DNA from 3 places in the Acidipropionibacterium jensenii genome. Region 2 is predicted to be linked to each of the others. Evidence: riboswitches for the same ligand, from Rfam matches in the RefSeq annotation. Region 2 holds a riboswitch; each other region holds the start of a gene.

Region 1 (3,271 bases), 610 kb from region 2:
CGACGTCATCCTCTACGACCGGCTGGCACCCCAGGACATCCTCGCCGACGCCCCCGCCGCCGAGAAGATCCCGGTGGGGAAGGTGCCGCGCGGCCCCTACGTCCCCCAGGAGCGGATCAACGAACTGCTCGTCGAGCACGCCCGGGCCGGGCAGAGGGTCGTCCGGCTCAAGGGCGGCGACTCCTTCGTCTTCGGCCGGGGAGGGGAGGAGTGGCAGGCCTGCGCCGCCGCCGGGGTGCCGGTCCGGGTGATCCCCGGAGTCACCTCATCGGTCGCCGGGCCGGAGCTGGCCGGGGTTCCGCTCACCCATCGCCACATGGTCCAGGGGTTCACGGTGGTCTCCGGCCACGTCGCCCCCGGCGACTCCCGCTCGGTACTGGACTGGGGTCAGCTCGCCAGGTGCGGTACCACCCTGGTGATTCTCATGGGGGTGGCTCACATCAAGCGGATCGCCGAGGACCTGATGGGCGGCGGACTGGCGGGCGACACCCCGGTCGCGGTGGTGCGCGAGGCCTCACTGCCCGACCAGTCGGTGATCAGCACGACCCTGGCGGAGGTGGCCGATGTGATGGCCGCCGCCGAGGTCCGGCCGCCGGCGATCGTGGTGGTCGGTGATGTCGCCGGACTGGATCTGGATCACGCCGACGCCGCCGCCCGGCACCACTCGGATCACTGAGGGTTATCGAGAGGTCCAGGATCGTGGGGGCCTAGGGGTTCTGGGGGTCGGACGGCGACCTCCACGGACCGTCAGCCGAGCGTGCTGCGAACCCACTCGGCGGCCAGCTCCGGGGTGGTGACCTGCTGCCCGTAGCTCGGTGACGGCGGCCGGGAGATCATCACCACTGCGGTGCCGGACTGTCGGGCGGCGGTCAGTTTGGCGTCGGGCCGGGACCCGCCGGCGTCCTTGGACACCATCACGTCGAACCCCGCCAGCAGGGCTCGCTCGGAGTCGACGGTGAACGGCCCCTTCTCCTGTCTGACGGTCCAGCCGGCCGGCAGCGGCCCCTCGGGGGCGTCGATGCAGCGTGCGGTGACCCTGCGGTCGGCCAGGGGCGCCAGGTAGTGGGGGACGGGCTGGCGTCCGACGGTCAGCAGAATGTCCCCCGGCAGTGACGCCGCCTCCCGGGCCGCCGCGTCATGGCCGGCGGCCCAGATCCACTCGGTCGACCAGGGCAGGGCCCGCCAGCTGGGTGCCTGGAGACGTGCCAGCGGCAGGCCGAGACGCCGGGCCGCCTCGGCCGCGTGCTGCGACATCGTCGCGGCGAAGGGATGGGTGGCGTTGACCAGCGCCTTGACAGCGTGGTCGCCGAGGAAGGCCGCCAGGCCGTCTGCCCCGCCGAACCCGCCGACCCGGACCTCTCCGGGGAGCGGACGCCGGGACGTGGTCACCCCCGCCAGGGAGGTGACGACGTCGACCCCCTCGTCGACCAACTGCCGTGCCAGCACGCGGGCGCGGCGGGTGCCGCCGAGGATGAGAACGTCCATGGCGTCCATCAAAGCAGCCTCACCGGTGTGGGAGGATGGATTCCGGTCCCAGGTGGAACTCCGGTGCGACTCCGGGGCGGTCCCGCCACTGTGAGCGTCAGCGCGTGCACCCGACCGATGAGGCGAGCCCAGGCGAACCCCTCCGGCCGTCGAGTGCGTGGCGGCGCGAGCCAGGTCATCACCGGTGGATCGCGGGTCGCATCAGCGGTCCGCCAGAACCCTCGGGCGCAGGCCGAGGTGGGTTCGGGAGCACTGCGAGGACACAGGATCCCCGGACCCGGCCATGCGTCCAGATACAGGAGACGTACAGCATGGCCGACACTCGGCTCCCCGACTCCCTGCCCGCCCAGGCACTGCTCGCCCGCACGGTGGCCGCCATCCGCCCGGCCGATCCCGATGCCTTGGCCGCCGCCCGCGACCGTCAGCAGATCCTCACCAAGCCCGAGGGATCACTGGGCCGCCTCGAGGACCTGTCGATCCGGCTGGCCGGGATGAGCGGTCGGGTGCCCACCCCGGTGCCCAGCCACCCGGTGGTCGGCCTGTTCGCCGGGGACCACGGCGTCTGGGCCGAGGGAGTCTCCCCCGACCCGCAGGAGATCACCGCCCAGATGGCGGTGAACATGGCCGCCGGCGGGGCCGGGGTGACCGTTCTGGCCCGCCAGATGGGAGCCGAGGTCTGGGTGACCAATGTCGGCGTCGCGGTGGATCTGCCCGCCGGCTGCGGGGTGCGCGAGAAGTGCATCCGGCACAGCACCGACGACATCTCCCGGGGTCCGGCGATGAGTGTGGACGAGGCCGTCCAGGCCCTGGAGATCGGCATCGCGACCGCCGACGAGGCGGTCGCCGCCGGGGCCGACATCCTGGTCACCGGAGAGATGGGGATCGCCAACACGACACCGGCATCGGCCCTCATCAGCGTCTTCACCAACCTGTCCGCCGCCGACGTCACCGGCCGCGGAGCCGGCGCCGCCGACGACCGCCACCGCCACAAGGTCGCCGTCATCGAGCGCGCCCTGACCCTCAACCGGCCCGATGCCGACCATCCCGTCGAGGCGCTGGCCAAGGTCGGCGGATTCGAGCACGGTGCGATGGCCGGACTCATCCTGGGGGCCGCCGCCCATCGCGTCCCGGTGGTCCTGGACGGCGTCATCGCCTGCTCCTCGGCCCTGCTGGCCGCCGCCATCGCGCCGGCCTCGGTGGACTTCCTGGTGCCCGGTCACGCTGGTGCCGAGCCCGGCATCACCGCGGCCCTCGGCGTCCTGGGGCTTCCGGCCCTGCTGGATCTGGGGATGCGTCTGGGGGAGGGGTCCGGGGCCGTGCTGGCCCTGCCGATCGTCCAGGCCTCCGCGCACATCCTCAACGAGATGGCCACCTTCGAGGACGCCGCCGTCACAGACATCAAGGTGACCGGCGAGACCGGCATCCCGGATGCGCCGGATGCGGCGGCCGCCGAGGAGGGCGACCCGGCATGAGCCAGCTGCACGTCCCCAGCCCGGTCGGCGCCCCTCCGGTGCGCGCCCTGGTGCTCGGTGGGGCACGGTCCGGCAAGTCCTCCTGGGCTGAGTCCCGGATGGCCCGCTTTCCCGAGGTGACCTATGTCGCCACCTCGGCCCGCAACCCCGATGACCCCGAGTGGGAGGAGCGGATCCGGCTCCACCGGGAACGGCGTCCCGACTCCTGGACGACGGTGGAGACCCTCGATGTCGGCTCGGTGCTGAGGCGTCACGAGGACGCCCCGGTGCTCGTCGACTGCCTGGGGGTGTGGATCACCCGGGTGCTCGACGAG
Region 2 (3,271 bases):
GTGCACTGGACATCTGCGGTCGTCCGCGGCCGGGCCGCGGGACGGCGTGGTCGAGCGCCTCCCTCTCAGGGCACATCATCGGGCCTGCGACCCGAACCGTGCGGTCTCGGGAGCTGTCACAGTCAAGTCCCCGATGACCTGCACGACGCCGTGAACGCTACGCCGAGGAGCCGGGCGGGGCCTCGCCGACAGCGCCTCGTGCACTCTTGTGCATCAATTGATCATGTGAAAATCACATCGCAACGTGTGAATTTCCCCGGTGGTGCCACGCCCCGCCTCGATCGACACGGCGTCCATCGACACGACTTCTATCGACATGCGCCAATCACCCCGCAGCGATCGACGCCAGCGGTCAGCGCACGGCGAGTGCCTTGGAGACGCCGTCCTCCCGGTCGCCGAGGGTGGGGGTGCGCTGGGAGACGACGTCCCAGACCATCTTGAGACGGGCGCCGAACTCGCGGCTCCAGCCGTACCACCAGACCCGATTGCGCGGCGGATGGTCGGCGACCCCCTGGACGTCCAGCCCGGTCATCCGGCAGGTCGCCACCGCCCGGGTGAGGTGGTAGTCCTGGGTGCTCAGCACCGCGGAGCGCACCCCGAAGATCTTGCGGGCCCGCACGCAGGTGTCATAGGTGTCGAACCCGGCGTAGTCGGTCACCACCTTGACGGCGGGAATCCCCCGGGTGCCGACCAGATAGGCCTTCATGTTGTCGGGCTCGTTGTAGTGCTCGGTGCCGTTGTCGCCGGAGACCAGGATGGCCCGGACCCGACCGGCCTCGTAGAGATCGGCCGCCCGGTCGAGGCGTCCCTGCAGGTATCCCGAGGGGGTGCCGTCGGAGTGGACCGCGGCCCCGAAGACGATGGCGATGTCCTCCTTCGGGACGTCGCCCGTCTCGTGGATCCGGCCCACCGAGAGCCCCTCGGCCAGCGCCCAGGGGCCCGCCAGCACCAGCGCTGCCAGCCCGACACCACCGAGAACCCCGCGCTTCAGCCATCGGTAACGTGTCCGAGTCGCCATGGCCTGAAGTCTACGGCGCACGAACAGCCCGGCCCGACGTCGACCATTCGCCCTGCCTGTGCCCACCCTGCCTGTCCTCACACAGATCGGCCCGACGTCGATCGGCCGGACCCCGGTGCCGCGCCGTCGGGAGCCACCAGTAGGCTCATGGCCCACAACTCAATGACGCGCAGGTGCTCATGGGGATCATCCGGTCCCCCGAGCCCAACAGAGAATCCGGTGAGAAACCGGAGCGGTCCCGCCACTGTGACAGGGAGGCCGTCCTCATCACGCCACTGGTGCTCCAGCACCGGGAAGGCACCGATCCCCGCCCGGCACCGCCGCGGAGGATCCGACCCAGCAGACGGACAGGTCTGCGACGTCCAGAGGAGGCACCAGCCCCATGAAACTCCCCAGAATCGCAGCAGCCGTGGTCGCCGTGGCACTCGCCATGACCGGCTGCTCCGTACCGGGAGATGGGGAGTCAGCGACCAAGGACTCCCTCAACTTCGTCACCGTCATCGCCGCCAACACCACCGACCCCCATCTCGTCCAGGCGGCTTTCACCCTCAACTCCGGCGCGGTCGAGACCCTCGTCGCTCTCGACCCCAGGACGAGCACCCTGAAACCCTCGCTGGCAACCAAGTGGGACAGCAAGGACGGCCAGAACTGGACCTTCACGATCCGTGACGGGGTGAAGTTCCACAACGGCAAGACCCTGACCGCCGAGGAGGTCAGGAAGAACATCGAGCGCGCGCGCAAGGTCAACCCCGGCGTCGCCAAGCTGCTGCCGATCGCCTCGATGAGCACCCAGGGCCAGACCCTGAGGATCCGCACCACCGAGCGCCATCCCGGACTGCCCTCGGACTTCGTGCACTTCAACACCGCCATCATCGACACCGCCGCGGGGGTGAAAGTCCCGGTCGGCACCGGGCCCTTCAAGATCGACTCCTTCGACATCAGAGGGGAGACCAAGCTCAGCCGCTTCGACCAGTACTGGGGCGGGCGACCCAAGCTGGCCCACGTCACGATGACCGCCAATGACGACGCCAACGCCCGCCTGCTCGCGCTGCAGTCCGGGGGGAGGCCGATCTCATCTACCGGCCCTCCACCGAGAGCCTCGACGCCCTGAAGAAGGACTCCAAGTTCACCGTCGAGTCGGTGCCCGGCACCCGCGTCTACCACCTCATCCACAACTACGCCGGCCCCAACGCCCGGCTGTGGAAGAACCTGGAGTTCCGACGCGGCATCGATGCCCTGATGGACCGCGACTCGATCACCAGAACGGTGATGAGCGGCCAGGGGGTCGCCACCGACAACCCCTTCCCCGGCAAGCGCGAGATCTCACCGGCACCCGGCCCGACCCGCCAGAAGGGCACCGCCGCGGCCCTCGCCCACTTCTCCGCCGCCGGCCTGAGCGTCTCCGGGGGCAAGGTCACCGACTCCGGCAAGCCGATCTCGATGACCATCGTCACCTATGTCGCCCGACCGGAGCTGCCTCAGATGGCGCAGGTCCTGGAGAACGCCGCCTCCCGAGTCGGCATCTCCTTCAAGATCGTCACCGCCGACAACATCGACGAGTACCTCACCCAGAACAGGAGCAGATGGGACGTCGCCACCTACTCGGTGAACACCATCACGCGAGGAGACGGGTCCTACTTCGTCAACGGCTCGCTGGCCCCCGGAGGAGCGCAGAACCACGGCTCCCTCGACGACCCCGCGGTCACCTCCCTCATCGCCTCCTACAACACGACGGTCGGGGAGAAGCCGCGGGCCGGGATCGCCCGCAGGATCGCCGCCACCGTGCGCGACAAGTACTACAACACATACCTGGTCTCCCCGAACGAGACAGCGGCCTACGACTCCTCGGTGACCGGCTGGATCACCCCGCCCAATGAGTTCGAGTACCCGATGATCACCAAGGACCTGGCCCGTGCCTGACCAGCTGCCCGCAATCCTCCGGAAGGCCGGGGAGGTGGTGCTGATGGTCTGGGTGATCACCCTGCCCAGCTTCCTCATCGTCGCCCTGGCCCCCGGAGACGCCGCGCTGTCCATGCTGCGCGTCGACACGGTGGCTCTGAGCCAGTCCGAGATCCAGGCCTACCGGGAGCAGATGGGTCTCACCGATCCGCTGCCGGTGCGGTACTGGCACTACCTCACCGGGCTGCTGCACGGAGACCTGGGCACCTCGGTGATGACCGGTCAGCCGGTCGCCGCCGAGATCGCCCAGACCCTGCCGGCCACTCTGCTGCTGGCCGGTTCGGCCCTGGCGCT
Region 3 (3,271 bases), 350 kb from region 2:
TCCTTGTAGACGTCCTCGCTGTACAGGTGACCGACCGGAATCTGCTCCGGGGTCATCCACGGCTCGTGCTCGCCTGCTGCTTCGGCAAGTTCGGCGAACCGCTTCTGCGCATCGGCAGGAACCTTCGCGTCGCCGAGATTGACGGAATCAAAACGGGGCAGGGTGCTCACTTGGCAACTCCCAACGTGTCCAGAGTGTCGGAGAGGACCGAGACGACGTCCATCCCCATGGCGACCCGACCGTCGAAGACCTGCTCGGCCTCCGCGGCGTCATCGCCGAATTCCTTGAAGGCGCCAGACAGGTAGACCTTCTTGGCGCCCGCCTCCTTGAGTGCCTTGACGGCTGCCAGGCCCTGGGCGGCGTACACCTTCTTGTTCGAGCACAGGTCGGCAACGGTGGACCCGGAGGCCTTGAACGCTGCGACGACCTCCTCGAGGGAACCGCCCTCGACCTCGGGGGTCTCGATGCCGGCGATGTGCCACATCGGGGCCGAGAAGCCCTCGCGGGCGCCGAAGTCGCGCCGGGTGCCCAGGCAGGCCAGGAACACCTTCGGGCGCTCGGCGGCCTTGCCGGCCCGGTCGACCAGGGCCTCGAAGACCTCGGAGTCGCGGTGCCAGGCCAGTCCCTTGCGCTCAGGGGCGTCCGGGAAGGGCTTGGCCTCCACCGAACGGGCCCCGATCATCGGGAACTCCGAGACGGCGGTGATGGGCTGCTTGCGGGTGGCCAGGCGCTTGGCCCGCTCGGCGTTCAGGCCGTCGAGCTCCTCGACGACCTTTCCGCTGGCGAGGTAGGCGGCGAAACCACCGGCCGCCTCCACCTCCTGGAACTTGCTCCAGGCCGCCTCGGCGAGGGTCTTGGTGAGCGACTCGACGTAGAAGGAGCCACCTGCCGGGTCGTTGACCCGCCCGATGTTGCACTCCTCGGACAGCACGATGCCGGTGTTGCGGGCGATCCGTCGGGTGAACTGGTTCTTCGGCAGGCCGATGGCTCCGTCGAAGGGGAGCGTGGTGATCGCCTCGGCGCCGCCGACAGCTGCACCGAAGGTGGAGATCGTGCCGCGCAGGATGTTGACGAAGGGATCGTCGCGGGTGAGCTCACGCCAGCTGCTGACGGCCTGCTGACGGGCGCCGCGGTGATCCTCGGGAACCTCGAAGACCTCACCGATCCGGTTCCACAGCACACGCAGGGCACGCAGCCGGGCGATGGTGAGGAACTGGTCGTGGGTGGCGGTGACGCGGAAGTTGATCGCGTCGAAGGCGTCGGTGGCGGAGACTCCCTGCTCGACGAGGGCGCGCACGTACTCGACGGCGGTGGCGATCACCCAGGCGAGCTCGGCGACGTCGCCAGCACCGGCGTTGTGATAGATGGTCCCGTCGGCCACCAGGGCCCGCGAGTTCTTGTAGGGCTTGGTCTTCTCGACCCAGCCGGCGAGCCCCGACAGGTCGGCCTTCCCGCCGTTGAGGGCGGCGAAACCGATCGGGTCGATCCCCAAGTTGAAGGACAGCTCCTCGGGCGCCAGGTCCGAGGAGGCGTAGATATCGAGGAGGGCATTGGCCGCAGCGGCCTGGTCGTCGCGGCTGGAGACCTCGACCTTGGCCAGGTTCAGCAGCACGTCCTTGAGATCTCCGGCGATGTCCTCGGGCTTGATGGCGTCGGCTCCGACGCGCAGCCAGATGGAGGTGACGCCGCGCTCGAGGTCGGCGATGATCGCCTTGCGGGTGAAATCGGTGTCGGGATCCTCGTGGAGGGAGCGAACATCCCACGCGTCGATGTCACCGGTCTTGATGGTGGTGCCGCGCCTGAACGGGGCGACGCCGGGAGCACCGAGACTCTCGGGGGCGTCATCCCTGGTGTACATCGGCTCGAACTGCACACCGTCGACGGTGGTGGGCTCCATGCGCTTCAACGACTGCGCAAAGGTGAGCTGCTTGCCCTCGGGGCGACCACGGTTGAAAACCTTGGCCACCTCTTTCTCCCACTGCTCCTGGGAGGGGGCCGGGAAATCGCCGGCCAGGGTGAGCGCCTCGGGAACGTCGGACACTGCCGACTCGCCGGGGTTGTCGGGATCAGTCATACTCTGCAGACTCCTGCTCCGCTGTGGATGGACATGTGCCGAAGACCTCCCCTCGAGGCCCGCGGTACCGCATCGCACGCGGCGGTGCGAAGACGTGCTGGCAGGTATTCGGACTTGTGGGCACCCCGCCCATCGGCACCAGGCCGACGGCAGGTCCTACGTCACCGCTTCCCGGACCGGAGCCCAGTGCTTGATCACCGTCACGCCCGCGATCTGAACCGCGGACCCGGCGGCGATGGTGATGTCGTTCCCACTCACCGCTGCGGGGCAGCGCCGGAATTCCACCGGCTTCCCTCTTGTGGCCGAAACTGCGTTGACAGCTCCGGCACCAGCAGCTCCATCGTATCCGGAAGGCCTGCGCCGCCACCGCCGGGGTGCCCCTGTGGGGCGGCCCCTCGGGACCCGTGCGCGCGGGCCGGCGGACCGGTCCGCGGCCCGACCGGCGCAGGTGTGAGCGGGCTCACACCGTGACGCCCACCGTCTCGTCGATCCACCGGCAGATCTCATCGTGGACCTGGCCGCGGTTGATGTCGTTGAGGATCTCGTGGCGACCCTGCGGATAGAGCACCACATCGACCCGGCGGACCCCACTGGCGCGCAGTCGGCGGGCCACCTGATGCACCCCGCGACCGGCCGAGCCGACCGGGTCGGCGGCCCCGCTGAACAGGCCGACAGGCAGCTGGGGAGGGGTCGCCCGCAGCACGTCGACGCTGTTGGCCGACCTCATCAGGATGAGCAGCTCGCGGTAGAACCCGGCGCTGCAGATGTAGTTGCACAACGGATCGGCCAGGTACCTGTCGACCATCGCGTGGTCGCGGGAGAGCCAGTCGAATCTCGTCCGGGCGGGCCTGAAGCCGGCATTGAAGGTGCCGAAGGTGAGGCGGTTCATCAGGCGGCTGGGACGGTCCTCCCCGCCCAGGGCGACCTCGACCTCGGCGATCCCGATGCCCACCGACTCGACCGGGCCGAGGGAACCGCCGGTGCCCACCAGCACCAGGGCGGCGATCTCGCGGCCCCGCCGGGCGGCCATCATGCGAGCCAGGAAGGACCCCATCGAGTGGCCGACAAGCACCCAGGGCAGCGGGTGCGGCCCGGTGCGGAAGTGGTCGATGACCGTCGACATGTCGTCGAGGAGCTGGTGGAAGCCACGATCGGGCAGCTGGCCGAGCTCGCCGGCCACCAGGGCTCTGGGGCCCT

Evidence for each region. Region 2 has a riboswitch for cobalamin ahead of FEZ32_RS14010 (ABC transporter substrate-binding protein). Riboswitches for the same ligand answer to the same signal wherever they lie in the genome.
Region 1: it holds a riboswitch for cobalamin, as region 2 does, so the genes downstream of both, cobT (nicotinate-nucleotide--dimethylbenzimidazole phosphoribosyltransferase) here and FEZ32_RS14010 (ABC transporter substrate-binding protein) in region 2, are expected to answer to the same signal.
Region 3: it holds a riboswitch for cobalamin, as region 2 does, so the genes downstream of both, mutA (methylmalonyl-CoA mutase small subunit) here and FEZ32_RS14010 (ABC transporter substrate-binding protein) in region 2, are expected to answer to the same signal.

What each region holds. Positions count from the first base shown of each region.
Region 1 is NZ_CP040635.1:1,170,077-1,173,347, forward strand. It holds gene cobA (uroporphyrinogen-III C-methyltransferase) at 1-676, shown strand, start outside; gene FEZ32_RS05095 (cobalt-precorrin-6A reductase) at 748-1,485, opposite strand; cobalamin riboswitch at 1,492-1,685, shown strand; partial or broken gene cobT (nicotinate-nucleotide--dimethylbenzimidazole phosphoribosyltransferase) at 1,797-3,271, shown strand, end outside.
Region 2 is NZ_CP040635.1:563,998-567,268, forward strand. It holds gene FEZ32_RS02565 (SanA/YdcF family protein) at 353-1,018, opposite strand; cobalamin riboswitch at 1,231-1,362, shown strand; gene FEZ32_RS14010 (ABC transporter substrate-binding protein) at 1,401-2,129, shown strand; gene FEZ32_RS14015 (ABC transporter substrate-binding protein) at 2,093-2,938, shown strand; gene FEZ32_RS02580 (ABC transporter permease) at 2,931-3,271, shown strand, end outside.
Region 3 is NZ_CP040635.1:217,642-220,912, forward strand. It holds gene scpA (methylmalonyl-CoA mutase) at 1-170, opposite strand, end outside; gene mutA (methylmalonyl-CoA mutase small subunit) at 167-2,074, opposite strand; cobalamin riboswitch at 2,157-2,422, opposite strand; gene FEZ32_RS01010 (alpha/beta fold hydrolase) at 2,535-3,271, opposite strand, start outside.